DNA from 4 places in the Priestia sp. YIM B13489 genome. Region 3 is predicted to be linked to each of the others. Evidence: riboswitches for the same ligand, from Rfam matches in the RefSeq annotation. Region 3 holds a riboswitch; each other region holds the start of a gene.
What was found. A riboswitch is a leader RNA that binds a small molecule or an ion and turns the genes downstream of it on or off. The one in region 3 is predicted to bind S-adenosylmethionine.

Region 1: it holds a riboswitch for S-adenosylmethionine, as region 3 does, so the genes downstream of both, metE (5-methyltetrahydropteroyltriglutamate--homocysteine S-methyltransferase) here and ACFX4W_RS25510 (hypothetical protein) in region 3, are expected to answer to the same signal.
Region 2: it holds a riboswitch for S-adenosylmethionine, as region 3 does, so the genes downstream of both, ACFX4W_RS27205 (hypothetical protein) here and ACFX4W_RS25510 (hypothetical protein) in region 3, are expected to answer to the same signal.
Region 4: it holds a riboswitch for S-adenosylmethionine, as region 3 does, so the genes downstream of both, metK (methionine adenosyltransferase) here and ACFX4W_RS25510 (hypothetical protein) in region 3, are expected to answer to the same signal.

Annotation. Positions count from the first base shown of each region.
Region 1 covers NZ_JBHZOQ010000036.1:68,007-75,924, forward strand. Annotated here, with positions in the region: gene araA (L-arabinose isomerase) at 1-1,122, shown strand, start outside; gene ACFX4W_RS02195 (sugar porter family MFS transporter) at 1,270-2,649, shown strand; gene ACFX4W_RS02200 (hypothetical protein) at 2,794-2,982, shown strand; gene ACFX4W_RS02205 (metallophosphoesterase family protein) at 3,225-4,100, shown strand; gene ACFX4W_RS02210 (hypothetical protein) at 4,630-4,881, shown strand; SAM riboswitch class I at 4,962-5,072, shown strand; cobalamin riboswitch at 5,152-5,340, shown strand; gene metE (5-methyltetrahydropteroyltriglutamate--homocysteine S-methyltransferase) at 5,490-7,784, shown strand.
Region 2 covers NZ_JBHZOQ010000053.1:4,123,615-4,131,532, forward strand. Annotated here, with positions in the region: gene ACFX4W_RS27180 (MFS transporter) at 1-550, shown strand, start outside; gene ACFX4W_RS27185 (GNAT family N-acetyltransferase) at 849-1,295, opposite strand; gene ACFX4W_RS27190 (CotG/ExsB N-terminal domain-containing protein) at 1,409-1,768, shown strand; gene ACFX4W_RS27195 (VOC family protein) at 1,916-2,713, shown strand; gene ACFX4W_RS27200 (M20/M25/M40 family metallo-hydrolase) at 2,732-4,345, opposite strand; gene ACFX4W_RS27205 (hypothetical protein) at 4,815-5,057, opposite strand; SAM riboswitch class I at 5,126-5,227, opposite strand; gene ACFX4W_RS27210 (M20 peptidase aminoacylase family protein) at 5,290-6,444, opposite strand; gene ACFX4W_RS27215 (GNAT family N-acetyltransferase) at 6,492-6,998, opposite strand; gene ACFX4W_RS27220 (methyl-accepting chemotaxis protein) at 7,527-7,918, opposite strand, start outside.
Region 3 covers NZ_JBHZOQ010000053.1:3,808,668-3,816,585, forward strand. Annotated here, with positions in the region: gene pdxR (MocR-like pyridoxine biosynthesis transcription factor PdxR) at 39-1,442, opposite strand; gene ACFX4W_RS25490 (GNAT family N-acetyltransferase) at 1,555-1,953, shown strand; gene ACFX4W_RS25495 (GNAT family N-acetyltransferase) at 1,983-2,822, opposite strand; gene alaP (alanine permease AlaP) at 3,063-4,466, opposite strand; gene ACFX4W_RS25505 (DUF1540 domain-containing protein) at 4,784-4,942, opposite strand; gene ACFX4W_RS25510 (hypothetical protein) at 5,043-5,381, opposite strand; SAM riboswitch class I at 5,451-5,552, opposite strand; gene ACFX4W_RS25515 (hypothetical protein) at 5,674-5,970, shown strand; gene ACFX4W_RS25520 (GNAT family N-acetyltransferase) at 5,983-6,429, opposite strand; gene ACFX4W_RS25525 (hypothetical protein) at 6,511-6,951, opposite strand; gene ACFX4W_RS25530 (glycosyltransferase family 2 protein) at 7,061-7,918, opposite strand, start outside.
Region 4 covers NZ_JBHZOQ010000053.1:2,002,680-2,010,597, reverse strand. Annotated here, with positions in the region: gene mnmL (tRNA modification radical SAM protein MnmL/YtqA) at 1-166, shown strand, start outside; gene mnmM (tRNA 5-(aminomethyl)-2-thiouridylate-methyltransferase MnmM) at 163-732, shown strand; gene ACFX4W_RS16060 (tetraprenyl-beta-curcumene synthase family protein) at 745-1,803, opposite strand; gene ACFX4W_RS16055 (alpha/beta fold hydrolase) at 1,835-2,611, opposite strand; gene ACFX4W_RS16050 (gamma carbonic anhydrase) at 2,719-3,246, shown strand; gene ACFX4W_RS16045 (phosphatase PAP2 family protein) at 3,438-3,962, shown strand; gene ACFX4W_RS16040 (glycosyltransferase family 4 protein) at 3,981-5,126, shown strand; gene metK (methionine adenosyltransferase) at 5,159-6,361, opposite strand; SAM riboswitch class I at 6,494-6,611, opposite strand; gene pckA (phosphoenolpyruvate carboxykinase (ATP)) at 6,986-7,918, shown strand, end outside.

The DNA.
Region 1 (7,918 bases), on a different contig from region 3:
CATTTAGCAACACAATTTAACGAAAGCATTCCTTGGGAAACGATTGATATGGACTTTATGAACTTGAATCAATCCGCTCACGGTGATCGTGAATACGGCTTTATCAACGCTCGTTTGAACAAGCAAAATAAAATCGTAGTGGGCTACTGGGAGCGCCCCGAAGTACAGCAGCAAATTGCACAGTGGATGGACGTAGCCGCTGCTTATAACGAAAGCTTCAACATTAAAGTTGCGCGTTTCGGTGACAATATGCGCAACGTCGGCGTAACGGAAGGAGACAAAATTGAAGCGCAAATTCAATTTGGCTGGACGGTTGACTACTTCGGAATCGGTGACCTTGTTCAATATGTCAATGCCGTTACGGAAGAAGAAATCAATGATTTATTTGCTGAATATGCAGACGCGTATGAATTTGTCTACGGTGATTATTCTGCAGAAGACTGGGAGTCTAGCGTAAAAGTACAGGCAAGCTATGAAATTGCGATTAAACGTTTTCTAGATGAAGGCGGCTACAGCGCCTTTACCACTAACTTTGAAGATCTATACGGTATGAAACAGCTTCCAGGTCTAGCCGTACAGCGCTTGATGGCACAGGGCTACGGCTTTGCTGGTGAAGGAGACTGGAAAACAGCAGCGCTTGACCGCTTGCTTAAAGTAATGAGCCATAATCAGTCAACGGGCTTTATGGAAGACTACACGTATGAATTAGCACCCGGACGTGAGTCAGTGCTTCAATCACACATGCTTGAAGTGGACCCGACGCTAGCAGTAAACAAGCCAAAACTAATCGTTTCTCCCTTGGGTATCGGTAACCGCGAAGATCCGGCCCGCTTAGTGTTTGACGGTAAACAAGGAGAAGGCGTAGTGGTTTCCATGGCCGACTTCGGCACGCATTACAAGCTGTTAATTAACGAAGTATCGGCGTTTGAGCCGGAAGTTCCAGCTCCACATCTTCCCGTGGCGCGCGTGCTTTGGAACATTAAGCCGAACTTCCAAGACGGCGTTAAAGCGTGGATTGAAAACGGAGGAGGCCATCATACGGTTCTTTCATTAAATTTAACGACGGATCAAATCGTGAGCTATGCAAAGCTTGTGGATCTAGAGTACGTCATTATTAAGTAAGCATCACTACTTTCGAGGGAGCGCTGCTTCCTTGAAAGTGAAAATATAGTGTTAGTAAAAGAACGCCGTTTTTAGAAATAAATGAAAGCGTTTTAAATTTGTGTGATAGGAAGCAAAACTAAGACAATACAAAGGGGATCTATAATCATGAGTAAAGTATCAAGTAAGTTTATCTTCTTCTTCGGCTCATTTGCCGGTATTTTATTCGGTTATGATATTGGGATTATTGCTGGTGCAGAAGGTCATATCCGTGAAGCGTTTCATTTGAGTCCGCTCTGGCTGGGGATTGTGGTTTCGTCGCTAATGGGAGGAGCAATTATCGGTTCCATTTTAAGCGGATTATTAGGCGATAAGTTTGGAAGAAGAAAGTTAATTTTAATTTCGTCGATCATCTTTCTTTTAGGATCCATCGGTTCCGCGATTGCACCAGAGGAAATTACGTTAACGATTGCGCGCGTCTTTTTAGGTACAGCAGTAGGAACGGCTTCTTCTTTAGTTCCTGCCTATATGTCAGAAATCGCACCCGCTCATATTCGCGGGAAGCTTTCAGGTTTAAATCAGCTAATGATTGTAATTGGATTATTATTAAGCTATATCGTAGCCTTTATTTTTGAGCCGGTTCCAAACAGCTGGCGATTAATGCTTGGCAGCGCCGGTATTTTTGCAATTGTATTATGCATCGGTATGATCAAGCTTCCAGAGTCGCCGCGCTACTTAATTAAAAATGGAATGCCAGATAAAGCGCGTGAAGTGCTGCGTACGCTTCGCCGCTCAACAGCTGAAGTAGAAGCTGAAGTGTCTGAAATTGAAAGCGTAGCTGTGCATGAACAATCAGGCATTAAGCAGCTGTTTCAGAAAAAGTTTCGTCTAGCTTTAATTATCGGCGTCGGAATGGCAACTTTTCAGCAGATTCAAGGCTCAAACTCAATTGTTTATTATGCAACAAGCATTGCTCGTCAAGTTGGTTTAGCCCCGCAGGTAGCTGCTGGTTTTACGGTTATTGTTGGGGTAATCTTTGTCGTGACAACACTTATTTTTCTGCAGTTTGTCGATAGATTCAACCGCCGTACCATTCTTACGATTGGCGGCGCGGGTATGGCTCTTTCATTTTTTACACCGGCTATTCTAGGAGCGTTAGGCGTTAATGAAGTCGTTGTTAACTGGGTTACGTTAATTGCTCTTTGCTGCTTTATCCTTTGCTATGCGTTTTCTTGGGCGCCGCTTACGTGGATTATTGTAGGAGAAATTTTCCCGCTTTCTGTACGCGGCATCGGTGCTGGGATTTCATCTGCTTTTAACTGGACGGGATCGCTGGCAGTAGGGCTTGTGTTCCCTATCTTAGCTGATCAGTTTAGTTTGGGCGTTATCTTTTCAACGTTCGGGATCATTTGTATTCTCGGTTTATTCTTCATACGCTTTGTAGTTGTTGAAACAAAAGGACGTAGCCTAGAGCAAATTGAAACGGACATGGCAGCTCGTTCTGGAAGAAATTCTGTAAGTCCAGTTGAGCGTAATAAATATGTTTAATTGTCGTAAATGTTTTAAATGTAAGATGCTGAGATAAAAGTATTTTAGCTGAAGTGAAAAACGAACCACTAATCAAACACTTTGATTAGTGGTTCGTTTTTTTATGGTGAACGCAGGTTTCAGCTGTTTCGTTTCTTCTAGCAGTTGATTCGAGAGCAAGGCGAAGACTCCTGCGGGACAAGCGGAACAGATGAGACCCCGCAGGCGCACAAGCGACGAGGAGGCTCATCGGCCGCCCGCGGAAAGCGAAGCCTTGCACGGAAATCAACTGCGGGGGAACAAGCGGTTCAGCTCATGTCGGCCTTTGTTTGTCCCCAGCCTCTTTCTTATTAGTAGATACAGAGAGTTCATCTTTTACCCTGTCCTATTAGTGCCTAATAAAATGGAAAGATAGGTTAGCTTATCATAATGTAGACTTTAATAGATATTCATAACTAGCAATTTCTAAAACGAAAGCTAAATGTGCGTTCTGCTTACAAGAAGGTAGTGACCATCATCAACAAATTCTCATATAAATAAGTAAGCTTGTTTACTTTTAACTAAATTTATTTATTAATAGGGGGATTAACTAGTTGATGAATTTGACGCTTCATGAACGTTCTGAAAAGTTATTAAAGCAAAGAATTAAACAATTAAATCCGAGAGATCCATTTAACTTTGTTTTTATGGGAGACAGCAGAGGTGACGGACCAAACGATAATTGTTTCACGATGAGCGGTGAATTTGAGCTTGTGTTAAAAAAGGCGGTGGAATTGAACCCGCTGTTTATTATTCATGGGGGAGACACCGTCTATACAGGGAAAAAAGAGTATTTGGAGCACTTTGTTAAGGTTGTTGAAAAAATCGCCCCGAACATTCCTATGTTTGTATGCGTAGGGAATCATGATGAACTGTACCTTGATGAAAGCAATCTCGAAAACTTCAGAGCCACTATCGGAAAAGTACACTGGGTCATTGATATTCCTGTCTTCAACTTCCGGTGCATCGCATTAAATAATGTCATCAGTCCCAAGAATAAAATATATGGATTTACAGATAGAGAGCTGAATTATTTAGAGCAGCAGCTAGAGGATGCTCCTCGTAATACCGTTGTAGCTATGCATGCGCAGCCAAATATTGGCCGGTGGTCAAATCTTGAAGGGTTTCCTGTAACGACTCCTCAAAGTCAAGAATTTTTTGATTTAATTCAAGAACACCGCGTGAAAAAAGTGTTAGTCAGCCACGTGCATGCGTATGACGAGCAGTTTATTAGAAAAAACAGAAACGGGTCGTTTACGCTTGGAAGAGGCACTGATTTTGTATTGTCAGGAGGCGCCGGCGCTCCCCTTGATTTTGAGCCGCCTTTAATTTTAAATAATTATAATTTTACGGAATTTTTTGTAAGCAGGTACGACATTTTAGGTCCTCTTCTTTGGAAGGATTTTGGACGACCTCGAAGAAATTGTTTGTAAAAACAAGAAAGTAGAAAGCTAGGTTCAAAAAAAGAGGCTGGAACAAAAGGGTTTTAGACGAAGTGAAACGAATCATCGATCAAGATGTGTGATTAGTGGTTCGTTTTTTTGTTAAGGCAAACGTAGGTTTCATGTGTATAGGTCTTTCTAGCAGGTGATTGGAGGACAAGACGAAGACTCCTGCGGGAAGCGAAGTCTTGTACGGAAATCAACTGCGGTGTCACAAGCGATTCAGCTCATGTATTCCATTTGCCTTTAGAGTGGATTCATTTGGTGATGTCTCAACCTCTTTTGGAAAAATGTGCATAACTCTTAACGAAACCTTGTAGCAGAAGGCTCAGTCAAACGTTATAATAGATAATGAATGATGATATATTCTCTATATTTGTCATATATTTGTATTACATATGTAATTAAAGAAAAACATTCACTTGATATACTGTTTAATGACTTAACTTTATCTTAAAATTTACAGTGAAATGCCTGTTTATAGAGGCTTAGAACATACACAGCAAATGGAGGAGCAATCATGGCAAACGAAAAGATGCAAGAAGGACTTGATCGTTTTATCAAGGAAGATTTAAATGACCTTTTAGGTAGACTGTTCCCCTTAATGGACCGGGAGTGTGCCGAAGAAAAAAGAAAGCTTATCGAAACAGCGGTAGAGTACATTTATTCGTCAGGATATCACCAAGGGGCAAAAGATTTAATCGAAACGCACCGAAAAGATGATTACAAATTGTTAAGGCAAAAGTTAGCGTCAGCGCCTCCTAAAAACTAATTTTTTTGAAATTTCTTTTGACAGCATAAATGTAAGGTGTTAAGATGACTCTACATTCAAAATATTATAAACAATTAAAACTCTTATTGAGAGAGGCGGAGGGACTGGCCCTGTGAAGCCCGGCAACCATTTAACATTCTTGTTGAAAAGGTGCTACATCCTGCAAAGCGTACAGCTTTGAAAAATAAGAGAGGATTTCATAGATACTATGCCTCTCTATTCGTGATAGAGAGGCTTTTTATTTTATGTGAATATGTTTTGAATGAACAATTTTATAAAAATGCATCAGGTGCTGTGTAACGAATGTACGCAGCTTAAAAGGGAAGACCGGTGAAAAGCCGGCGCGGTCCCGCCACTGTAATGGGGAGCAACTTATTAACCACTGTTTCATGTTGAAATGGGAAGGGATAGGAAGCGATGAACCTAAGTCAGGAGACCTGCCTGTTGTATGCACTTAAGCTCTACGGGATATAGAGAGGAGTGAGGAATACGTGTTGAGAAAAACAGGCTATCTCAACTTTAGTTAAGTATGCGTATCATCTCTCTTTTCATTTCGAAAAGAGAGATTTTTTAGTTTACCGATAAAAAATATACAGGGAGTGGAAAAAATGAGCAGTGTAAAAAGTTCAAACTTAGGTTATCCAAGAATTGGTGAAAAACGAGAATGGAAAAAAGCGCTTGAGCAGTTTTGGGCAGGAAAACTAGAGAAAGATATCTTTTTGCAGGAAATTGAGTCTCTTCGTCTAGGGCATTTAAAAAAACAGCGTGACGCAGGAATTGAATTGATTCCAGTCGGCGATTTTAGCTTATACGATCACGTGTTAGATACAGCCGCTATGTTTGGTCTAGTGCCAAAGCGCTTTGATTATGACGGGGGACCGGTATCGCTTGAAACGTATTTTGACATCGCGCGAGGAACAAAAGGTGCGGTAGCTTCTACGATGACAAAATGGTTTAACACAAATTATCACTATATCGTACCAGAGCTTGAGGAATGTACGCCGGCACTTGTAGAAAATCGCCCGCTTCAATTTTACAAAGAAGCAAAACAGAAGCTGAATATTGAAGGCAAGCCCGTTATTTTAGGTCCAGTAACATTTGTGAAGCTGTCAAAAGGATATAAAAAAAGTGAGTTTAAAGAAGTAGTTGAACAATTTGTTCCGCTTTATGCAACTATCTTAGCGGAGCTGCAAGCAGAAGGAGTAGAGTGGGTACAAATAGATGAGCCGGTTTTAGCTACAACGCTATCAAAAGAAGACCTGGCGCTTTACAAAGAAGTCTATCAAGCTTTGAAGGAAGCAGCACCGAATGTAAAAGTCATTTTACAAACGTATTTTGACAGCGTTGATTACTATAAAGAAGTCGTGTCTCTTCCTGTTGAAGGAATTGGTTTAGACTTTGTGCATGACCGAGGCGAAAATCTCACTGCCCTTAATAAATATGGTTTTCCAACTGATAAAGTGCTGGCAGCAGGAGTGATTGACGGACGAAACATTTGGCGTGAAAATTTGGACGAGCAGCTTTTAACGATCAGTGAAATTGAAGAAGCCGTATCAAAAGACCGTTTGATTCTTCAGCCTTCATCAAGTCTGCTACATGTTCCTGTCACGGTGAAAAATGAAGAGACGATTGATCCAGTATTGAAAAATGCGCTCTCTTTTGCAGATGAAAAGCTAAAGGAAATTACGCTGTTAACAAAAGCGGTGCAGCAAGGAAAAGAAGCAATAGAAGAAGAAATAAGCGTAAGCAAGCAGGCAATTCAAGCATTAAATGGATCATCTTTTCGAAATTGTCAAGATGTGCAAAAAGAGCTGAAGCAGCTGCACAGCTATAAAGCAGAGCGACAAGCGCCGTTTGACGTACGTCAGCGCGTTCAGCAAGAAGCGTTTCAACTGCCGCTTCTTCCAACGACCACGATTGGAAGCTTTCCGCAAACAAAAGAAGTGCGAAAAGAGCGTCTAAAATGGCGTAAAGGCGAGTTAAGCGATGAAGCATATGAAGCGTACATTAACGAGGAAATAAAAAAATGGATTGAAATTCAAGAAAACATCGGCTTAGATGTCCTTGTGCACGGAGAGTTTGAGCGTACGGATATGGTCGAATACTTCGGTGAGAAATTAGGAGGCTTTCAGTTTACGAAGTTTGGCTGGGTGCAATCTTACGGTTCTCGCTGCGTGAAGCCGCCGCTTATTTACGGAGATGTATCGTATGAGCAGGCGATGACGATCAAAGAAACGGTCTACGCACAGTCTCTAACAAATAAGCCGCTTAAAGGAATGCTGACGGGTCCGATTACGATTTTAAACTGGTCGTTTGTGCGTGATGATATCCCGCGCTACGACGTCGCAAATCAAATTGCGCTTGCTCTTAGAAAAGAAGTAGAAGCACTTGAAAGTCAGGGCATTTCAATGATTCAAGTAGATGAACCGGCGCTGCGTGAAGGACTGCCGTTAAAACGAGAAAACTGGGACAGCTACTTAAATGCTGCGGTGTATGCGTTCAAGCTAGCGACGGTATCGGTGCAAAACGAGACGCAAATTCACACGCATATGTGCTATTCAGAATTCGAAGAGATTATTGATGCGATTAAAGCGCTGGATGCCGACGTGATTTCCATTGAAACGTCTAAAAGCCACGGTGAATTAATTTATGCGTTTGAAAAACATACGTACAATCAAGGAATTGGACTTGGCGTATATGATATTCACAGCCCGCGCGTACCGAAGCTTGAAGAGCTTCAGCGAAACATTGACCGCGCTCTAAAGGTGCTTGATCCTGCATTATTTTGGATTAATCCCGACTGCGGCCTTAAAACAAGAGGAATCAGCGAGACGGTTGAAGCTTTAAAAGTGATGGTTGAGTCTGCAAAACAAACCAGAAAAAATTTATTACAAAACGTTTAATAATAAGAAAGTAAAGGCCAAGCAGTGTAACCGCTACACTGCTTGGTCTTATGGGATTTTAAAAGGCCAAAAATATCCATTGACACTTCCCGTACATTTTTGTATCTTTTTAAAGGTGTTTTTAAAATCAGGGA
Region 2 (7,918 bases), 310 kb from region 3:
GTATTTATATGTTCTTTCATTTTTAGCGACTTTTACGCTCGCTGGTTTAGAAGCTACTTTTCAATTTTTTCAAATAGCGAAAATTAATGCTACTCCTACGACAATCGGATGGATGTTTATGGCGAGCGGTTTAACTCAAGCGCTGATTCAAGGCGGTGTGCTGCAGCGATTTAAAAAAGGAAATGAAAAAAAGCTGATGGCCATTGGCTTATTGGTTTCAGCAATAGGATTTACGTCTATTTTGTTATCTTCTAGTGCCGTTAATGCTACCTTATTTTTGTGCATATTTACAGCAGGAAATGCCCTTATTCGTCCTTGTGTCCTCTCATTAATTACAATGAGAACCAAAGTAGGATATGGCTCTGCTTCGGGGCTAACCGCCTCAATGGATAGCTTAGGGCGTATTTTTGGTCCTCTGCTTGGTGCATTTGCCTTTAAACTCAATATGACGCTGCCCTTTATTATCGGAGCTGTTGTCACTTTAGCTGCTTTACTGCTGATTCAGCGTCATACAGCTCTAGATTATTCTGAGCAAACACTCTCATCGTAGAGGCCGGGACAACATTATTTTAGTCGAAAGAAGATCCGAACGGTGAATCGAGATTCTTGATGGAGAATCCAGCGCGTTCGGATTTTTTTATTGTTATGAGTATTCTAGCTGTGTTGATTGGAGAGCAAGACGGAGACTACTGAGGAATAGAGGAAGAGATGAGACCCGGCAGGAGCGCAAGCGACGAGAAGGCTCAGCGGCCGCCCGCGGAAAGCGAAGTCTTGCACGGAAATCAACAGTCGATTCCTACTAGCTCATGTAGCTCATTTGTTGGTCTTTAGATTAATTTAGCGACGGATCAATCTCTTTTCATCGTTACTAACACAAGGTTATCAGCAGCTGCAGTGTGTTTTATAATTGAAAACTGATGCGCTTTGTACAGCTTAATCGCAGGTGTATTTTTTTCGGCTGTAGACACCATACATTCACATTCAGAATATCTTTGAAGTACATGTGTTAAAAGACGGCTTCCGATTCCTTTTCGAAAGTAACGAGGACGCACAACGAGGCGGCAAATCGTTAATCGCTCATTTTCTTTTTCAAACGACAGCACTCCTGCTAGCTTACCTTCAATCATTTCTCCGATAAACACTTCCTTGCTTTTCATAATATCTTCTTTGCTTTCTGTAAGCTGAGGAATATCTGAAAAACCAATGAGCCTTGCTTCTTCTTGATAAGCTTCTACTTGCACAGCTACTATTTGAAGAGAAATATCCACTCTTTGATGTTCGAGGATTTGAAGCATGAAAACCACTCCATTTCTTTCACAAATTTAGACAAATTCCATGTTTTCACTATATCCAAACGCCTTCCTTGTACATATTGTATTATGTACCGAATTAGCCAGGAGGTGTTTATATGCATATCACTGCTGAAAGAATTAGAGAAGCAACAGAAGCGATTGCTTCTACTGAGCTTGAAACGTTTATGTACCAAGAGCCAACTGCTCTTCACAGACGCTCTCGTCGTCGTTCTACTCGCCGCACTACTCGCCGCACTACTCGCCGCACTACTCGCCGTTCTACTCGCCGTTCTACTCGCCGTTCTACTCGCCGTTCTACTCGTCGTTCTACTCGCCGTTCTACTCGTCGTTCTACTCGCCGTTCTACTCGTCGTTCTAGCCGTCGCCGCTGTCGCTGCGGTTCACCTTGCTGCTCATACCCATGGTTTAATAAATCATTTGGCTGCTGCTTTAAAGGGCATGGCTGTCGTCGCTAAATAAATCTAAAGCAAGTCGAGTTTAAAACATACGCGGCTTGCTTTTTTTAAGATTTTTATTTTACATAATCATTCGTTTTACTCTTCTTGAAAAGGAAAACAACGTATAATAATGGGAAAGAATCTCTCTTAAAAGGAGGCCTATCCATGCACTTATCTTTTGATCATCTTGTTCATTTTTCACCTGATCCTATTAAAGCTCAGAAAGAACTAAACGAATACGGAATAAATGTCATTAAAGGCGGCATCCATGAAAAATGGGGCACTTTTAACACCTTGGCTTATTTTAACCTCAGCTATATTGAATGGCTTGGGCTTAGAGATATCGCGTTAGCTCAAAACGTTACAGATAATGACCTTATTCAGCAGCTTGTTAACGAACATACACCGCTTGGTCATTTTGGCCGATTTGCACTTCGTACAGATGATATGGATTTGCTGATAAAAGAGCTGGAAAGCAAGAACGTCACTGTAAAAGGTCCTGTAGCGGGTTCTCGCCAAACCAATGATGGAGAAAGACTTCAATGGAAAATGTGTTTTATTGAAGCTGACCACGATTCCCTGCCTCTTCCTTTTTTTATTGAATGGGGTGAACCAGAAGAAAAACGCAAGCCAAAGCTAGCGGATCTTTCTTCCCACCAAGCTGGTCAGCTGCAGCTAAAAAATATTTACTGTGCTGTACATAACCTCGAAGAATCCATCAGCAAGTGGACGAAACTGCTGGACGTTCAGTCTGGCGAAAGCTACAAAGACTCTTTACTTGATGCACGTTGTCAAAAACTATATGTCAATGGAGGAAACCTTATTTTTTGCAGCGGAACACAAGGTGTTGTCCATGATACATTAAAAAAAGTTGGAGAACGTCCATTTTTGGTTGAATTGGATCACGCTCTAACACCGCAACAAATTACCGTACAAGGAGCTTCTTTTAAATTCAACAAATAAACATCAGCGGACGGATGTTTATTTGTGTGCTTCTTTTATAGCTTGATAAATGAAATGAGGCAAAATTTCAAAGGAATACTGAACGTCTAATCTTTCGGTCCATTGATGCGCATCTCTTCCCAGCGGTCCAATGTTCAGCACCGGCATCTTCAGCTCCTCTAGCTCTTCTAGCGGGATATGATACCCTTTATTCCATAGGGGCATATTGGCTACTAACGTGTTAAATGTATGAAGCGGATGCTGCAGGCTGGCATAGCTTAAATCCGAAATTCCGCCAAAATAACTTTGTTCAACTAGCTCCAATTGGAATTGCTCTTTGGCAGTTGCCCGTACGTTTGACAAAATCTCTTGTACAAACGGATCATCATGTGAACAAACGGCCGGATAAAAAGGCGGCGTAAAAAATAAGACCATCATCGGAGCTGCTTCTTTACATAAACCAGCTAAAGAGTTTACTAATTTAATGGTTTTATTTCTGTCATCCTCCTCTTGTGCCAAAAGTGCTGCTTCCATTTCGTGCACATATTTTTCTCCGTGCTGTTTGACTGCATGAGTATAAAGTTCTTCATACGTCCATACGTTCACGTCAAGAGATGAACCCTCCATTCCCTCAGCGTACTGCCTAGCGGCTTTATTATAATGTTTTTTTACATTCAAAGCTGCTTTTTCAGCCGATTTCAACAGCAGATCTGTTACTTCTTTAAGAGAGCGGTTTAACATAAATAAATTAAATAATACAACGGCAGAGTGCGGAATTTGAACTGAATACTCTTCTTTTAAATCTTTTTGTATCAGCACCGTAGGAGGTGGACTCGTTTCATCTCTTACTTTTTCGCAAAAATCAACGTTTAATTCTATTTCTTTTGTTAAATAAGAAGCTAGTAAATTAGCATTTAAACCAGCTAGCGGTTCCCCTACATGAGTTTCTTTTCCATAACACAAAAAGCTTGGCATGATTTTTCCAATCGATCCTGAGTACACATAGTTCGTTTGATCTCCAGGATAGCGGCTGAACACCGGTTCTGCATTTAGCATGAGAGAAAAATCCAGCTGATGTTTGCGGGCAAGTTCTAAAAGAACAGGCACTGCTTTTCTCATCCCAAGCGAATTTACTTCTTCATCCGGTACCGACAGCAGCAGGATGTTTCCGTCAAACTCTCCGTTGCATGCTCGTTCAACCATACTGATATGCAGGGCAATGCCTGCTTTCATGTCCATCGTTCCTCGGCCAAAAAGCCAGTCTCCTTTTATCATATCTTTTTGTACGTGCGCCGGAACTTGTTCCATATGGTTATAAAAAGTACGTGTTAATGTATCAGCGTGAAAAGCATCCTTTTTCCACTGTCCATAATCTTGTACATCCACTACATCGTAATGACTTACTAGTACAACTGTTTTGTTCGTATTTTTCCCTTGAACAAAAGCTGTAACAATCGATCGCCCGTCTCCTGTTGAATGAAGCTCGACTTGCTCATTTTTTTGAAAGTAAGGCAGCTTCAATAAATATGATGCTATCGATTCAGCCATTTCCACTTCTGCCATCGTTCCTGTCACGCTAGGTATAGAAACCAATTCGCTTACAAGTTTTTTTAACTGTTCTTTTGTTTGATACAAAGATGTTTTGTTCGACATACCCTTCATCTCTTTCCTTTTTCTAAATTTTCTATCAAACAAAACCATTCGTCAATCCCTTTGACAGAGACCCTTTCATCCTATCCCTATGTATCATAGTATGGCGCTGTCTTTACGCACATGATAAAAAAAGAGTGCGCGGCTAGGGATAGCACCGCACACTCTTTTTTTACTTTTGGTCATCTTCTAAAAAGTCTAGGATACGATCAATAAGCTGTTCGCTTCCTGCATCGTTTCCGTGTTCAAGAGACATTTCCATTTCAATGCTCCTTTCATAAAATATTCTTGTTTTATAACATACCACAATTCATTTCGAATGTAACCTTTAATTTGTGTAAAAATTTCGACAATTTATGATTAATTTTAAAACCTAGCGAGTATTGATTATACCCACCAGATTCTTTGCTTGTCAAAAACCATGCTTTCTATTTAAAAACACTTAAAAAATAGAGGCGCGAGCAGACTTCTTCTATAAAAGACAGCCTACTCGCTCAAGCTTGGAACAGCATGATGAATAAATTTCTAGTTCATTTGCTTTTTGTATATCTTTAATATCTATGCCTACAGCATATGTACGAACATGGTTTTCGACCACAATTTCATAAAATGTTTCTAACTCACGATAAGCTACTTGATAATGCTTTCCTAATAATTTCACTGCTTCCTTTAATGCTTTCTCTCCTGTATGTGCTGCAACTGCTGTATGACTCATAAAACCCTCTCCTTTTAGAAAAATAAAAAAAACTCATTTTGCTTTGATGCAAAATGAGTTTTTCACCCGTTTTATCACCCAAAGCACATGCTTTGCTGGTAGGAGCACCTTACATTCGTAGGTTGCTGTGGAGTCAAAGAGCCAGATCTCTCGTCCACTCGTGATAACTTTTTAATTTAAAATTTATTTTATCAAACAATTCCATCCGCGTAAATAGAAAAATAAAAATATTTTAATTTTTTCGGTAATGGAATGAATTCAAAAAACGAAAGCTTAGATTAGCAAAATAAGAAGCTGCTACAAGTAATGCCTCTTCATTTAATGAAAAAGAAGGATGGTGCCATTCATATGCTCCAGCTGTACCCATCCATACAAAAAATCCTGGTACATGCTGCTGATATACGGCAAAATCTTCTCCTCCAGGCGATTGTTCAGCTTCTACGACTTGATAACTAAGATCCTCTGCCGCTTTAATAGCCAGTTTTTCCAGCTTATCATCATTGTTGACTACAGGAAGATATGGATACCATTTAACGTCTACTGAAGCCCCGAAAGCTGCGCCAATCCCTTCAGCAGTTCGTTTCATAAGAGCCGGTATTTTTTCTCTCGCTTCTTCTTGAAAGGTACGCACCGTTCCTTCAAGCGTTACTTTGTCAGGAATGACGTTCCACGAGCTCCCTCCGTGGATTTGAGTTATGCTGACAACAACATTTTGAAAGGGGCTGAGATTACGGCTGACAATGGTTTGTAAACTAGTAACAATTTGACCAGCAGCAGCAATCGGATCTATTGTTTTTTCAGGAATACCCGCGTGACCTCCTACTCCTTTGACGTCAATTTCAAAACGATCAACGCTTGCCATTAAAGGTCCCGGTTTGATACCAATGGTTCCTACAGGAAGATCCGGTTTGTTATGCATCCCAAATATCGCTTCCACTCCTTCGAGCACACCTTTTTCAACTAGCATTTTTGCCCCTGAAGCCGTTTCTTCGGCTGGCTGAAAGATAAATCGAATCGTACCCCAAAGCTCGTGCTGACGCTCTTTAAGAAGGATAGCTGCTCCGATTATAGAAGCCGTATGAAAATCATGGCCGCACGCGTGCATAACACCGTTCACTTCAGAAGCAAATGGCAGATTGGTTTTTTCTTCAATTGGCAGCGCATCAATATCAGCTCGAATAGCGATAGTAGGTCCCGGCTTTCCTCCTACAATTTCTGCTACTGTCCCTACGTCTAATTGGAATGCATCCGCTATAGAAATATCATAGTGCTTTAACCACTTTTTAATACGTTTAGTTGTTTCATATTCTTTCATTGAAAGCTCTGGAAACCGGTGCAGCTCACGGCGTATGTCTATTAACTCATTTAGTAGTAATTGATCTGTCATATTTATCACTCTTTCACATTTCTTAATTTGGATCACTTCTCTATCTTTTACGACAAAGAGTGTACCTTATTGAATTTTTTATAAAGAAATACGGTCGTATAACCTTCTGCAAGGCGCTTTTCTTTAGCTTGAACATATCCTTTTCGTTCATACATCTCAACTAACCAAGGATGTTCTTTTGCTGTTCCTAAAGACACACCTGGTGATTTAAACATATTTTTTATTATCTCTTCCTCTACTAGATGCAGCAGCTTAGATCCAACGCCTTTCCTGGCAAACGACGGGTCTACTGCAAACCACCAAAGATGCGGAACAGCAAACGGACCTGGATGTTCTCCCCAAGGCATTCGTATAGACACAGTTGCAGCGATTCTTTTATCTTCTTCATATACATAGCAAAGGTTTTGAGAAATATTTTTCTTAACGAGGGCAAGATCAGCAGTAGCTGCTAAGAAAGGAATGCCTAGCTCTCGAATAGGCTTATATGCTTGTAGAGTTAAGTTCAATAAGTTATCTGCGTCGTCATTTGTTGCCAAACGGAATTCATTTTTCATCTCTTCGCCTCCTTATGTAGTGCTTAAATATTTTATTTAACTTATAAGTTTACTAAGAATTAAAAAAGACAGACTGCCGCCTTGCGTACTCACTATACAACTGCTTTTATAACGTGTCAATTCTATTTATCGTTTTCTATAAAGGGTATAAATAAAACAAAAGAGATTGAGACATAACTAAATCACTCCAAGCTGAAGACGAAGAAATGGGATACATGAGCTGGACTGTTTGTTACACCGCTGTCGATTTTCGTGCAAACCTTCGCTTTCCGCAGGCGGCAGCTAAGCCTCCTCGTCACTTATGCTCCTGGGTGGCTCACCTCTTCCCCTTTTCCCCCAGAAGTCTTCATCTTGCCCTCCAACCAGTAGCTAGAAGCACCTACATACATGAAACCTACGTCCAACATAACCATGAAAAGATCTAAACGAAGTTGGATTCTCTATCAAGAATCTCCATTCATCGTTCGGATCTTCCTGCAACGAAAATACTTTTTTCACAGCCTCATTACGTATATACCAAGATCAACTTCAGGATTCACTTACCGTAGCTTTTAAAGTAGCTGCCAACACCACAAGTTCTTCTATAGATGCTAACTCCTCCTGTGAAGCCGCAGCTACTTCTTCAGCATAAGCAGCTGCTTGTTTAGCAACCTCTGAAAGGCCCATGACAGACTCCATTACCTTGAACGAATACCCATCAATCTCTCCTGTTGCCTTTGTCATTTTGTTCATTTGTTCTTGAGCAGCAAAAACATCTTCCATGATTGTGGAAAATTGTTCATTTACATCTTCGACAGTGGCAATACCAAGTGTGACTTCTTCTGTATTGACTTCCATGTTTTGATAAGCCTGCTTTGCCTGCGCTTCAATTTCTTTTAACAGATGACTGATTTGTATAGCGGACGTTTTAGATTCTTCCG
Region 3 (7,918 bases):
AAAGTCTTTTTGTTTAAAGAACTCTTTAATTTCACTTCTTATTGGACGAACCAAGCTTTAAACAGCGAATCTATGCCCGTTTTTATCTCTTCGTCAGATAGTCCGGCAAATCCAAGCAATACATAAGGCGTGTTGTTGTCACCGGCACTATGATAATAAATAGACGTTGGATAAATTGATACCCCTTGCTTGGCAGCTGCTTCAATTAGTTTCTGTTCATTCATTCCGTTTTTCACCTTAAGAAGAATATGCAACCCAGAATGTTCTCCAATAACATCTACACGTTCTCCCATAGTAGTAGTCAAGCAATCTAGCAGCAGGGCTTGTTTCTTGCGGTATGCTGTTCTCATTTTATTCAAGTGACGTTCCCAGTGCCCTTCTTTCATAAACAGAAAAAGCGTATGCTGATGAAGTCTTGAAACAGGCTGTTTAAAAAGTTCACAGTGCTTTACATAGCTTGGACGAAGCCGGTGTGGCAGCACGGCATAGCTTATTCGAAGAGAAGGCATCAAAGACTTTGAAAACGTTCCCGTATAAATAACGCGGTCGTCTTGATCTAATCCTTGAAGTGCGGGAATGGGTTTTCCTTTATAGCGAAATTCCCCGTCATAGTCATCTTCTATAATATAGCCATTCGTTTCTGCCGCCCACTCTAGTAGTTCAAGTCTTCTTGCTATCGGCATGACCATACCAATGGGAAATTGATGAGACGGCGTAATGTATACGGCATCCGCTCCGCTTTCTTTCAGTTCCTTCACTTTCAAGCCAGAATCATCAAGAGAAACAGGGATCACTGACATACCTTGCTTTTGAAAAACGTGCCTCGTCCGGTGAAAACCCGGATTTTCAAACCCAATTATTTTTTCTTTCCCCAACGTGACAGAAAGCAGCCACATAAGATACTGCGTACCTGCACCTATCACAATTTGCTCCGCTGTGCAGCGCACTCCTCTTGAGTGGTAAAGGTATGCTGCAATTTCTTGGCGAAGAAGCAGTTCTCCCTCTGGATGTCCGCTGTAAAAAAGCTGGCTTTCACCATGATAAATAGCTTGCACCGTTAGTTTTTTCCACGTATTATACGGAAATTTCTCCACATCTATCTTTCCGTGGCTAAAATCAATAGCAGTCGATTTCCGTTCTTCTTGCGGGAAAGAGACATAGGCGGGAGGCTGTTTTTGAAGCACGACTTCATTTTTTATCTCTTTTACAAATGCTCCTTTCCTGGCTAGTATCTCGATATAGCCTTCAGCTTCTAACTGTACATAAGCTGCTTCAACCGTATTTTGGCTAATGCTTAAATGAAGAGCTAGCTTTCGTTTGGAAGGCAGTTTTTCATGAGGCGGAATGGTACCTTTTTGAATTTGTTTTTTTATGTAGATATAAAGCTGCATGTACAAGGGATCTGTTTTTCTTTTATCAAGCAAAGGCATTAACTCTAACATGGTGTTCGTTCCTTTCTAACTGATACTATTAAAATTACCGTTTCTGACACTTACTCTCCATTCAGTTTCTTTATAAACTGGACTATATCTTATCCTTCAAGGAGATGACACAATGACCATTATTTATAAAACCAATGTCTCAATCCGTGCAGAACAAGCCGCTGAAGTGTTTGTACATTCAGGTATTAAACGTCCTGCACAAGACCTTGATCGAATTCAAAGAATGCTTGATCACGCTTCTCTTACTATTACCGCTTGGAACGGCAGCGAACTCATTGGCATAGCCAGAGCGTTAACAGATTTTAGCTACTGCTGCTATTTATCGGATTTAGCTGTTGTAAAAGACTATCAAAAGCAAGGAATCGGTACACAGCTCATCAAACACGTTCAATCAGAAATCGGCGAAGAAACCGCGCTGATTTTACTTTCCGCTCCTTCTGCTATGAACTACTATCCAAAAGCCGGCTTTCATCAAATTGATAATGGATTTAAAATTGATAGAATTCGGTAGACGCGAAGAAAGGAGCTTCTCCTTTCTTTTTATCCAAACGCCTGAGCTGCTATAGCAAAAAGATTGCCCTGTCTAGCAGGGAGAGGATTGACACCATACGCCATAACAGGAGGCTCATTTTGAAGCTGAAATCCGTGATTTTCCACAAGTTTCTTTAACGTTTCCTCATGAGAAGACAGGTCAATTCTCAGCTTTTCTTTGTAATTCTTCGCTAGTTCATCAATGACTAGCATCGCTGCTTCAGCGTTTGGAGCAACTACGGGACCAATCACGATATTGCTCGGCGTACGAACCGCTAAACCATAGCCCGTCATTTTATTTTGTTCGTTTTGTAAGACAACTGCTTTTTCAGCTTGCTGAATTCTACTTTTTAAAAATAGCTTTCTATTATCTCCAAATGCTGCTTCATCAAGCTTTACAATCCCTTTGAAGTCACTTCTCTTTAAGGGTCGTGTATAAAATCCTGAAACTTTAAATGCTCTTGGTGTGTATTCACTGATTATGTATTTACTTACATAGTCCACGGTTTTAAACCCTGTTGTTTGATATAAGTGCTCACCTTCTTTTGTCGCAATTAAGTAGGCATTCATCTCAGGGGAAAGAACTTGCAGACAGTGCTTCATGAGCTGCCCGGCTAACCCTTGTTTTCGGTAATCTTTTCTCACAATCACCATTCCTATAAAAGCTGACTGATTTTTGTACGAAATTACGGCCACACTTGATACGATGTCTCCGTTCTCATTTCTATGACCAAATACGTCTCCAGATGAAAAAATCGTATGTAAATCTGCTTCACTATAATCCCATTTTTCCAGCTGCGATAACAGCAGCAAACCTTTTATGTCTTTTTCACTAAATGTTTCAATCATTTCTGCATATGTCCTCCCAACTTTTCGATGCACTGTGTGGCGTTAAAAAGCATAAAACTAACATACTCATCCACTTTCAATTACCGTTTAATCATTAACGAATTCTCTAACTAAATAGTACAGAATAAATAGAATATTTTCTACATTATTTATCCGTACCAATGATCCCTTAAAATAAACTAATCATTCACACATAAACTAATGAAAAAAGACCTCTTTCCAAGAAAGAGGTCTTTTCTGTTATTTCACTAGCTTTTGCTCAGCTGCAGCTGAACTTTGACTTCGTTTATGAAATCCTTTTGCGTAGTACGCGATAATAAGACCGATAAACCATAATGGTCCGATGACAACTGCAATTCTTGTATCTGGATTATATGCCATGAGAACCACTACCAGCGCTAGGAACGCAAGTGACACATAAGATGTTAACGGAAATAAAGGCATTTTGTATTTCAGCTTTGCCTCTTCACCTGTTTTTAACGTTTTGCGATATTTAATTTGAGAAAGCAAAATAATTCCCCATGTCCAAATCGCACCGAATGTTGCAATACTTGTTACCCACGTAAATACTTTGGCAGGCACAATGTAGTTTAACGCTACTCCGACTAATAGCGCACCTGCTGATGCCAAAACAGCTTTTCCCGGTACGCCGCCCTTTGTAAGCTGACCGTATCCTTTTGGTGCTTCTCCGTGTTCTGCTAAGTTAAACAGCATACGGCCTGTACTAAAAATACCGCTGTTACAAGAAGAAAGAGCTGCTGTTAGTACAACAAAGTTAATGATACCAGCCGCCGCTGGAATGCCGATTTTTTCAAATGTTAATACAAACGGGCTTCCCTGTGAACCAATCTCTTGCCACGGATAAATCGACATAATGACAAATAACGCACCGACGTAGAAAATCAGAATACGCCAAAAGACAGAATCAATCGCTCTTGCTAGAGATTTTTCGGGATTTTTCACTTCTCCCGCGGTAACGCCGATCATTTCAATTCCTAAATACGCAAACATGACCATTTGCAGCGACAGCAAAATACCTTTGAATCCGTTCGGGAACAGTCCGCCGTTGTCCCACAAGTTTTTGATACCAGTCGCAACGCCGCCGTTGCCGATTCCGAACACGATCATTAATAATCCAACGGCAATCATTAATACAATCGCTAAAATTTTAATAAGTGCAAACCAAAATTCCAGTTCACCATATGCCTTAACAGCTAAGAAGTTAACCGTTGTCATGATGACAAGCGCCGATAACGCCCAAATCCAGTTTGGTACATCCGGATACCAATACCCCATATAAATACCAACGGCTGTAATTTCAGCCATACATGTTACAACCCATAAAAACCAGTAGTTCCAACCTGTTAAATAACCAGCAAGCGGCCCTAAGTAGTCGCGTGCGTACTTGCTGAATGAACCTGCAACAGGTTTTTGAATCGCCATTTCTCCAAGTGCTCTCATAATAAAAAACATAATCATTCCGCTAAATCCGTACGCCAATAATATTCCTGGCCCTGCTAATTTAATAGCAGATGCAGATCCAAGAAACAGTCCTACCCCTATGGCTGCTCCTAAGGACATCAGCGTCACATGTCTTTCTTCTAACCCGCGTTTCAATTCTTTCCCCTGAGTTTTCCCCTGCATAAACGTCTCCCCTTTTTCCAATCTGTCAAAACGAGATGAACACAGCCTTTTTTGTTAGCGCTTTCATATAAATTTGTGCTAAAAGACAGCTAGGCTGTATATTTGTATTCTATCACCTTTCCCTCACTTTTCTTTTGTCGAAAAACAAAAAAATTATCTTATCATTTTGTTTAAACGCACAATTAGACATAGGCACTACTTTTTTACTATGTATTTATTATTGCACTTAAGTAATAGTATTTTTTAAAAATAGAAAAACGCCGACTCAACTCCGTCAGCGCATCGTTCATTTTATGCTTTTTTATAAAAACTAGCATTTATCTCGCGGGTTCAAAAGTTTTACAGCCAGGTTCTTCCGTTTCAGAAACATGGTGACTACTTTCAGGACTCACAACGTAAATGGACTCTGCACTGCATTTATTTCCGGATTTCCAATACATGCACTCATTCACTTCACACAATACACCTTGAGCCACTGTTATCCCTCCTTTGCTTGTCTTATCTATTTACTACCCGAAATATAACGATTCTAACATTTTTACGCAAAAAAACCGCTTGTTTCTCAAGCGGATCTTTTTATTGCGTGTGTTCAACATACTGTTTTTTAGCTAAATATAACTCACGGCTCAGCGTGATCCGCCGTTCTCTCAAGTGCCTTAAGTTAGCCTGAAATTGTTCGTTAGTTGGCTCTTCTTGAATTAAGCGATACGTAAAAGAAATATCTTCATTTAACTGTTTAAAATCTTCCCATATCTCTTGAACTAGAGCGGATTGTTTTTCTTCAAATGAACGATTTTGATGCGTTTTTAGCGCCGCTAAAATTTCCTGCTGCCACGTTTCGTCTTTTATTTCTTTTGCTAATAAGTATAGATCTAAATAATCATTAATGCATAAATTCGTTTGTGTATTATTCAATGTCATCACCTTTTCTATACGAAATGTTTCTTCCTAAGAAGAGGATTTCATCATAGAAAAAGATTCCTCTTCTTATCTGTCAGAGCTAGGCTATGCTGGAATTAGCACCATTCAATAATTGTGGTTGCTGAGGTTTCAAAGGGCCAGTCCCTCCACCTCTCTAGATAAGAATATTTCGTTTTTAAATTATTTCTGACTATTCTAATATGTTTTATAGGTTACGTCAATAGCTTTTCAATAAAAAGAAAAAAGAAGTAAAATATGGTATGCTTTCATAAAGGATGGTGAGCACATGAAACGATATATGTTATCTGCTTTTTTGGGAAGCTTGCTGCTGCTTCTCAGCATTGCCTTTTCATCTACTTTCCATATTGCAATTGTCAAAACAACCGGAAGTATTGGAGGGATTATTTTAGCAGCAGCGGCTTTGATCATGAACGCGCTTGAAGCCCCCCCCTCCTCAGACAATACAGCTGGAGGAGCCGTTGAAGTACTAGATAAAGGCGCTGTTTGGGCTACTTATTTACTTTTACTTTCATTACCGAACCTCATCGCATGTATAACATCTTATGTTTTATGGACTCGCTGACATTCATCAACGTTACGGACGTTTTGCCACTTGGAAGCTCATTGATATTTGTTTATCTACAAAGCCAAGTTCACGATACACATGCTGTGCAAAATTCCCAGCATGAACGCTGAGTCTGATTTCAGGGTATCCTTTGATAGACAATTCATCAATTGCTTTTTGCATTAACGGCTTGGCTAAACCTTGCCCGCGGTATTCGGGTACAACATATAATTCGTAGATAAAGCCAATTTCTTCTTTTGAAAAGAAGTCGGTAGATGGGCCGATAAGAACCCAGCCTGCGAGTTTATTTTCTTGTCTTAAAACTAAATAATAACAGCCTTTTTCAAAGGCACTACCAACTAGTTCATTTACGCGTTCAGCTGACGGATGAAACTGCTTCATCGTTCCTTCAAACAGCGCATCAGCAGATTTCGTCCGAATTTCCTGTAATTCTTCTTCAGTAGCTTTTGCAATCATTATGGATCTCTCCTTTCGTGTTCGTTTTCCACATGCGAGGATAAATTCCTGCAAAAAAAGTCTTCGCCTAAGCGAAGACTTTTATTTAAATTCAAAATGTTCTTGATGATTGCCTCGTTCGTCCGTCCAGTTAATCATAATGTCTAAACTTGCCGCTTTTCCAGGAACAGCAAAATTCGCGTAGCGAAAACGCTGACCGCTTTTGCTTAAGTTAGACCTTTCAATAGGAGAAAACAAGCTGTATTTCGCCTTATTTTTTCCTTCGTGCCGAAAAGCTTGGACATGCACGCGCTCTACGTCTTTTCCAATGTTTTCAACGGTTAATCCATATGTATGATAGACGTTATTTTTCCACTTTAGCTGATTATCTCCCGTCATGCTCGCTTTTGTCAGTTCAACCGACCATTGTTCAGATGATTTCTTCATTGGAAGCTTCTCAATCGAAAGAGCGCTGACATGAATGGCTGCAAAAGCAAGCCAAACAAAACAAAAAGTGCTGACTGTATAAAATAGTCTTTTCATAGATTTTGATCTCCTTAGAAATTTTAGTAGTAGCATTTCCTGTTCACTCAAAAATTATGATAAACGCTTTAACAAAAAAAGCCTCTCCATTTAGGAGAAGCTTCTTAAATTAATGCATAAGCAAATCTTTTTGTTTGTCTAATGAGTGTTTTGTATATAAATCTCTTTCAATCGCATATTTAGGACGCTGTTTCACTTCGTTAAAAATCTTGCCAATGTATTCTCCGACAAGACCCATTCCCATTAGCTGCAAGCCGCCTACAAGCCAAATTGATAAAATAAGAGACGTCCAGCCGATTTGCGTATGATCTAAATATTTTTGAATCAGCGCATAAATACCAAACGCAATACTAAAGAGAAAAGAAGCTCCTCCAAGCAGCGTCAATAAGCGTATCGGCGCTACGCTAAAAGATGTAATTCCATCAAATGCAAAAGCAAGCATTTTCTTTAACGGATATTTTGATTCGCCCGCTGTCCGTTCTTTGCGGTCATATGTGACTTCCGTGGAGCGAAATCCTACTAATGGTACAAGGCCTCGTAAAAAGACGTTGCCTTCTTTATATTTCATAAGTTCACCAAGAGCACGTTTGCTCATGAGACGAAAATCGGCGTGATTTTGAACGAGCTGAATTCCTAGCTTATTCATAAAACGGTAAAACCCTACTGCCGTGGTTCGTTTAAAAAATGTATCAGTTTCTCTGCTGTCTCGAACACCATATACGACTTCATACCCGAGCCAATATTTCTCTATAAAAGTACGAATAACGCTGATATCATCTTGTAAATCTGCGTCAATGGAAATGACGCAGTCAGATTGCTTATGGGCTGCTTCTAGTCCTGCGAGCAAAGCATTTTGATGTCCTACATTCCGCGCTAGCTTCAACCCTTTTACAAACAAATTGCTGCAGCTTTCTTTTTCAATAAGCGACCACGTGCTGTCTTTGCTTCCATCGTCTACAAATAAAAT
Region 4 (7,918 bases), 1.8 Mb from region 3:
TGAGATGATTGTTCATCGTATTACAGGCGATGGACCGATAGACCTCATGGTTGGACCGATGTGGAGCGTAAATAAGTGGAGCGTATTAAATGCCATTGATCAAGAGCTTCAACGTCGTCAAAGCTATCAAGGAAAATATTACGAAAAAGAGTTGATGGAAAGATGAAAATAGAACGTATCCTGCCTTTTGCCCGCACATTGCTCACTAATGCTGTGGCCCAAGGAGATGTCGCGATTGATGCCACAGCAGGAAATGGACATGATACATTGTTCTTAGCTAACTTAGTCGGAGACACAGGTCATGTATATGGATTTGATATTCAACCTCAAGCCATTCAAGCAACTCAACAGCGATTGACAGAATACCATGTAGAAAACAGAGTAACACTTATCCAAGAAAGCCACAGCAATATAAACATGCTTCCTCGTTCTATTAAAGGACGAGTCACGGGCGCTGTCTTTAATTTAGGTTATTTACCAGGTGGAGATAAAGACATTGTCACCACTTCTGAAACAACAATCTCTGCAATTGAGCAGTTACTTGATTTGCTAGCACCTGAAGGAGTGATTGTGCTCGTTATTTATCATGGACACGAACAAGGGAAACAAGAAAGAGACGATTTACTAACGCATGTCCAAAATCTTGATCAAAAAGACGTTCACGTTTTACAATATCGTTTCATGAATCAGCAAAACAACCCTCCCTTCATCATTGCTATTGAAAAAAGATAAGCCGCATATGGCTTATCTTTTTAACATTCGGTACAAGCGTCCGTTGATATAGAAAAAGTAGCTGAGGGCTCCCCCCGCTTTTATTAACCTACGTGCATTCACATGAACATGTTTTTGTGCCCGCACTTTTTGATCCGACAAATAAACGCCCAAGAGTCCTTTATAGATAAAGCAGTGAAAGTGATAATCCGGCAGTTTTTTAGCATATTCGTCCGCTTTTACGACAAAATGCAAAAAGCGATCCATCATTTGCTGATAATGAGGATAATAAAAACAAAAGTTCAAATCTCCTCCTGCTTTATCTTCTTCTTGGTCAATTAAATAATCGAGTAAAATATGTAAGCCTTGAATATAAGGAAAATATCCTGCTTTTATTTTCTGCGTCATTTCTTCGGTCATCTCTTCTTGAAAGCTATAGGCAACTAAACAAAAAATTCCTAACGTTGAACCAGAGCACGCTGAAAATTCATACCACTCCATTTCAGGAACACTGTGCCGGTGAGCATCGAACCAATTCTCTAATCGTGGAACTCTTTCCTTGATTTCAACATGCTTATGTATTTGCAAATCACAATAATAATTAGCTAGTTCTAATAAATGTGAAGAGACTATATGGTAATTACAAGCTTTTCGCAAGGACTGCTGACAAGTCTGGACAAGTCCGGCTAAGTATCCTCCGTCGTCTTTATCCGCTCGAAAACGATAGTAATCTCCAAGAGGTGCATGAGGAGTCAACGCATCTGGCATCGATTCATGCAAGGCGGCAAAATCTTTAGGGTCTAGCGAATTGCTGCGGTCACATAAGTTATCTAAGTAATCGCTGATTGTTTGATAGGCAACAATAAATTTCACGCATTCAATCATGTTTTCTTTCGCTAAAATCGATAGGATACCGCCTCCTTCACAATGAAAAGTTTTTGTATCGATACTTGCCAATGCTTGAGTACGCAATTCTTTATTAGGAATCTCTTTTGCTCGTTCACGCCAATGATTAAGCTCATGATGAACGACAGGAAACACTTCTCGATAAATTTTTCTCATTAATGAAATAGGATGAGACGGAATCTTCATTTATTTTCACCTCAATTTCTTACCGCACTTATTAAATGTGAAGATCGACAAAACTTTTCGCATATGTAAAAACGTATTCTCTTTCAGGCTCATTAAAGATTTCGTGATACAGCTGAGACCATTCTTTGTAGATTTTTTCACTTAGCTCTATTTCATCAAACCACTGCCTAACAATCAGCTTTTCAATAATTTTATCTTCTCCTGCCTGCATCACAAGAAGCGGGACATCAGGCAAACGATCGATATCTTTAAAAGCTAAGTTGACAGCTTGGATCAATTCCCGGTACCATCTTACAGAAACTTTTGTAACATACAGTGAGTCATTTTCATCTTCATCTCGAACTTCTTGGTTTCTTGTTGCTTTTTCAACAGTGAGACCTAAATCAAAAAGTTTGTTCGGCATGACTTTATTTAACCCTTTAGATAGCATATCTAAATAAGCCGGTACTTGCTCTTTTAATCCTAAACAAGGAGAGGAAAGAATCGCACCCCATATAGGGAGGTTTTTTGTCTGGAGCGTACGAATAACCGCTAGTCCTCCCATACTGTGACCTAACAGGAAAATAGGCAAATCATATTTTTGCGCTTCACGTACCCATTCTTCCACTTCATACACATATTCATCAAAGGATAGGATATGTCCTCTTCTTCTTGTTGTTAAGCCTTGGCCAGGAAGGTCTCCCATAATTACGTGCATTCCAACCGAACGCCACATCTCAATCAGCCAGCGATAGCGTCCGTGATGCTCCGCTGCTCCATGGACCATGACAATAACGCCTTTTGGATTTACTGCTTCCCATTTATGCATTTGAGTTACTCCTTCTTCCTTTTTTTGTTTACCTGCTTAAAAAACCTTTGTACACTTACATTAGAAGATTTACTACTTTTTTTCAACTAATAAAGGGAGATGATTTGATGATTTATCCGTATAAAGAAAAAATGCCTACCATTGCACCCAGCTGCTTCATCGCAGACTATGTCACGATTACTGGAGATGTCACCATTGGTGAAGAAAGCAGCATTTGGTTTAACACTGTTATTAGGGGAGATGTTTCACCTACGATTATTGGTAAACGAGTAAATATACAAGATCAATCAACACTCCATCAAAGCCCAAATGCTCCTTTGCTTATTGAGGATGATGTAACAGTAGGACATCAAGTTATTTTACATAGCTCCATCATCCGCAAACGCGCGCTCATTGGCATGGGTTCTATTATTTTAGACGGTGCGGAAATTGGTGAAGGTGCTGTTATAGGTGCTGGAAGCTTAGTGCCTCCCGGTAAAAAAATACCGCCTAATACTCTCGCACTCGGCCGACCTGCTAAAGTGATCCGCACTCTGACAGAAGAGGATTTAAAAGATATGCAGCGCATTCGTACAGAATATGTAGAAAAAGGGCAGTATTATAAGTCTATTAAGAAATCTGATTCTTCATTATAAAGGAAACGTTCCCTCAGAAAGTCATACTGAGGGAATTTTTTTAGTATCTCCACAAACTCTCCAATCATGTTCTATTCTCTCCACAATTGTAAAGAAATTTCCATATTAATTTACATCGTTTTAGTACTGCCTCCACAATTAAAGATTAAACTGAATAATAAAGACGTATTTATTGAAAAGGGAGCGACTCTATGAAAGCCAAGTTAATTCAGTATGTATACGATGCCGAATGCCGATTATTCAAAAGCGTAAACCAACATTTTGATCGAAAGCACTTAAATAGATTTTTACGTTTACTCACTCACGCCGGCGGAGCCACGTTTACCATTGTGATAGCGTGCTTGCTGTTATTTCTTCATCCTTCATCCGTCGCTTACGCTTGTGCGTTTTCTCTAGCCGTTAGTCATATTCCTGTCGCCATTGCTAAAAAACTATATCCGAGAAAACGACCTTATATTCAATTAAAACATACAAAAGTATTAGAAAATCCATTAAAAGATCATTCATTTCCATCTGGGCATACAACAGCTATTTTTTCGTTGGTTACCCCTCTTATGATTGTTTATCCAGCCTTCGCTGCTGTTCTTTTGCCTCTTGCAGTAACGGTAGGGATTTCAAGAATTTATCTCGGTCTGCACTATCCGACGGATGTCATGGTAGGCCTGATACTGGGCATCTTTTCAGGTGCTGTTTCACTGAACATATTTTTAACTTAATTGATAGGAGGAGTACTAATGAGAATTGCTTTATTTACGGATACATTTGCTCCAGAAGTTAACGGAGCTGCTAAAACACTTTATCAATTTACTCAGTACGTCAAATCAAAGCAAATTCCCATCCAGGTATTTGCTCCTGAATTTGCTCATGATCAGTCATTTTCAACGTATGTTCACCGTTCGCCCAGCATGCCGTTTTTTCTTTATCCAAACAGCCGCTTTTCATTGCCAAACGTTCTAAAAATTAAAAAGCAGCTGCAGGAATTCAATCCTTCTATTATTCATTTGGCCACTCCTTTTACAATGGGGCTTTGCGGCTCCTATTACGGGAAAAGATTAGGTGTTCCTCTTGTCGGCTCTTATCATACCAATTTTGATGATTATTTATCTCACTATGAACTTGAAAAAATGCGTGTACCACTACAAAAATATATGAAATGGTTTTATAAACCTGTACAAAAAATATTCGCTCCCTCTGAAGTGACCAAACAGCAGCTAGAAGAACAAGGGTTTCACAACGTAGCTATTTGGTCGCGAGGAGTAAATCATAAATTATTTCATCCCCACTATGACCGCTTTGATATTCGTATTAAATATAATATTAAAAAGCCCTACATTTTAACGTATGTAGGAAGATTAGCTAAAGAAAAGAACGCTGATTTTTTAATAAAAATCGCACGATCTCTACCGGATCATATCCGGCATCAAATTCACTGGGTTATTGTAGGAGACGGCCCTTTAAAAGAACAAATGCACCAGCAAGCATCTGAGCATATGACATTTACAGGCTTCCTTGAAGGTAAGCAACTTGCTCATATCTATTCATCATCTGATTTGTTTGTTTTTCCTTCAGAAACAGAAACCTTCGGAAATGTTGTACTGGAGTCTCTTGCTTCTGGAACTCCTGTAGTGGCAGCAAATGCAGGAGGAGTTAAACAGATGGTTCAGCACGGGCGAAACGGCTACCTTTGCAAACCTCACTCCTTAGAAGAATTCAGTTCGGCTATTACAGATTTACTCGATGATTTGCATCAGCGGCTTCACTTTGGCCATGCAGCGAGGCAATACGCTCTTACTCAATCATGGGACGCCATTTTTCAGCATTTGCTTTCAGAATATGAAGTTGTCGTAGAAAAATCTGCTGCAGGTATTCAATGGGCATAAAAAAAATCTCCGTTTTCACGGAGATTTTTTTATTATTTAGCTAAAGCTTGAGTTTTTAATGCTTCCGCTTTGTCTGTGAACTCCCAAGGAAGCTCCACGTCCGTACGACCAAAGTGGCCGTAAGCTGCTGTTTGCTTATAAATTGGGCGACGTAAATCAAGCATTTTAATGATGCCTGCTGGACGTAGGTCAAAGTTTTTGCGTACTACGTCTACTAGTACTTCTTCAGAAACTTTTCCTGTACCGAATGTATCAATTGAAATAGATACTGGTTGTGCAACACCAATTGCATATGCTAGTTGTACTTCACATTTATCAGCAAGATCAGCTGCTACAATGTTTTTCGCAACATAACGAGCTGCATAAGCTGCTGAACGGTCTACTTTTGTTGCGTCCTTACCAGAGAATGCACCGCCGCCGTGACGAGCATATCCGCCGTAAGTATCAACAATAATTTTACGACCAGTTAAACCAGCATCTCCTTGAGGACCGCCGATTACGAAACGTCCTGTTGGGTTAATGAAATACTTTGTATTTTCATCAATTAACTCGTTTGGAACAACTGGATTAATAACATATTCTTTTAAGTTACGTTGAATTTGCTCTAACGTTACTTCTGGGTGATGCTGAGTTGAAATAACAATTGTATCGATGCGAACAGGTTTGTTGTTTTCATCATATTCAACTGTTACTTGTGTTTTACCATCCGGGCGAAGGTAAGGAAGAATTTCTTCTTTACGTACTTCTGTTAGACGGCGAGCAAGTTTATGAGCTAATGAAATTGGAAGAGGCATTAATTCTTTTGTTTCATTACATGCATAACCAAACATTAACCCTTGGTCTCCAGCTCCGATTGCTTCGATTTCTTCATCTGACATTTGACCTTCACGTGCTTCTAACGCTTGGTCTACACCAGCAGCGATATCAGCTGACTGCTCGTCGATAGATGTTAATACTGCACAAGTTTCAGCATCAAATCCGTATTTTGCACGAGTATAGCCAATTCCTTTAATTGTTTCACGAACTGTTTTAGGAATATCCACGTAAGTAGAAGTTGTAATTTCACCACTTACTAAAACTAAACCAGTTGTTACGCTTGTTTCACAAGCAACACGAGCATTTGGATCCTTTGCTAGGATAGCATCAAGAATTGAGTCAGAAATTTGGTCACAAATTTTATCGGGATGTCCCTCTGTAACAGATTCTGACGTGAACAGACGACGTTGTGTTGACATCAGTTTTCCTCCTTATAAATACGATACATTGTGATACGGTACTCATTCCCTTATTTTCATTACACGTTAAAAAATATAAAAAAACCTTTCCTTGTATCGAGGAAAGGTATCAAATTCTACATAAGCCTTTCACTCTTATCGATCAAGGTTGTGCCCTTGCATCAGGTTAGCACCTTATCGTCTACACAAAAAAATGACGATGGTTGCTGGGTTTCATAGGGCCTGTCCCTCCACCAGCTCGGGATAAGAGAGTATCCGTTCAAGGACATATAATACATGAAAAAGCGCTTCACTGTCAACAACATTCAAATGGAAATCATCTCTTTATGTTTGAATCTGTTTTAATGTAACATACTCAAATTACGAAATAGTACACCTTATTAAGAATCATCACTAAGTTTAGTTAATAAGACAGATCAAAATGAGGATTTCACTTAAAACAGCTTCACTTTTTTCGCTCCTAGCACATATACATGTGTCTAAAATAGGTATAACGTACATTTTTTTATAATACACAAACATTTTTAGTTAAATAGTATAGAATAATTAAATAAATGTGTTATACTAATTATAAATTTCAAACATTAATGAATAAATAATAGCTAAAAAAGGAAGGTAGTGCACATGAGTACTGTTGATATGTCTATCGAATTAAATGGTTTGCTTCAATTAAAAACAACAAAACACCAATTATCTGTTCCACAACTTGTTGAAAAAATTCTAGCTCGACGCGAAGGAACGCTGACTTCTACAGGTGCTGTGTCAGTCGAAACCGGAAAATATACAGGTCGCTCTCCTTTAGATAAATTTATTGTAAGCGATGCTGTGTCTTCAAAAACGGTTGAATGGGGACCTGTCAATCAGCCAATTTCTGCTCAGCGATTCGATGCGCTATACAAAAAAGTCTTAACTCACTTAAAGAAGCAGGATGAACTTTTTGTTTTTAATGGATATGCTGGAGCTGATAAAAAGTATCAGTTACCAATTCAAGTAGTTAATGAATTTGCATGGCACAACCTATTCGCTCAGCAGTTATTCATTCGCCCTTCAGCCGAACAAAAAACAAATGATGATGTGAAGCCGTTTACAATTGTAGCAGCTCCAACGTTCAAAGCTGATCCTGAAACAGACGGGACGAACTCTGAAACCTTCATTATTCTTTCGTTAGAGCGACGTATTGTGCTAATTGGAGGAACTGAATACGCTGGTGAAATGAAAAAATCTATTTTCTCAGTGATGAACTTCTTGCTTCCTCAAAACAATATTCTATCCATGCACTGTTCTGCTAACGTAGGAGAAGAAGGTGACGTTGCATTATTCTTTGGTTTATCTGGAACGGGTAAAACAACGCTTTCTGCTGATGCAAACCGTCGTTTAATCGGAGATGACGAGCACGGTTGGTCAAGCTCTGGTGTATTTAATATTGAAGGAGGATGCTACGCGAAGTGCATTCAGCTTTCCGAAGAAAAAGAACCGCAAATTTTCAATGCAATTCGCTTCGGCGCCGTACTGGAAAATGTAGTGTTAAATCAAAATACGAAAGTAGCAGATTATAAT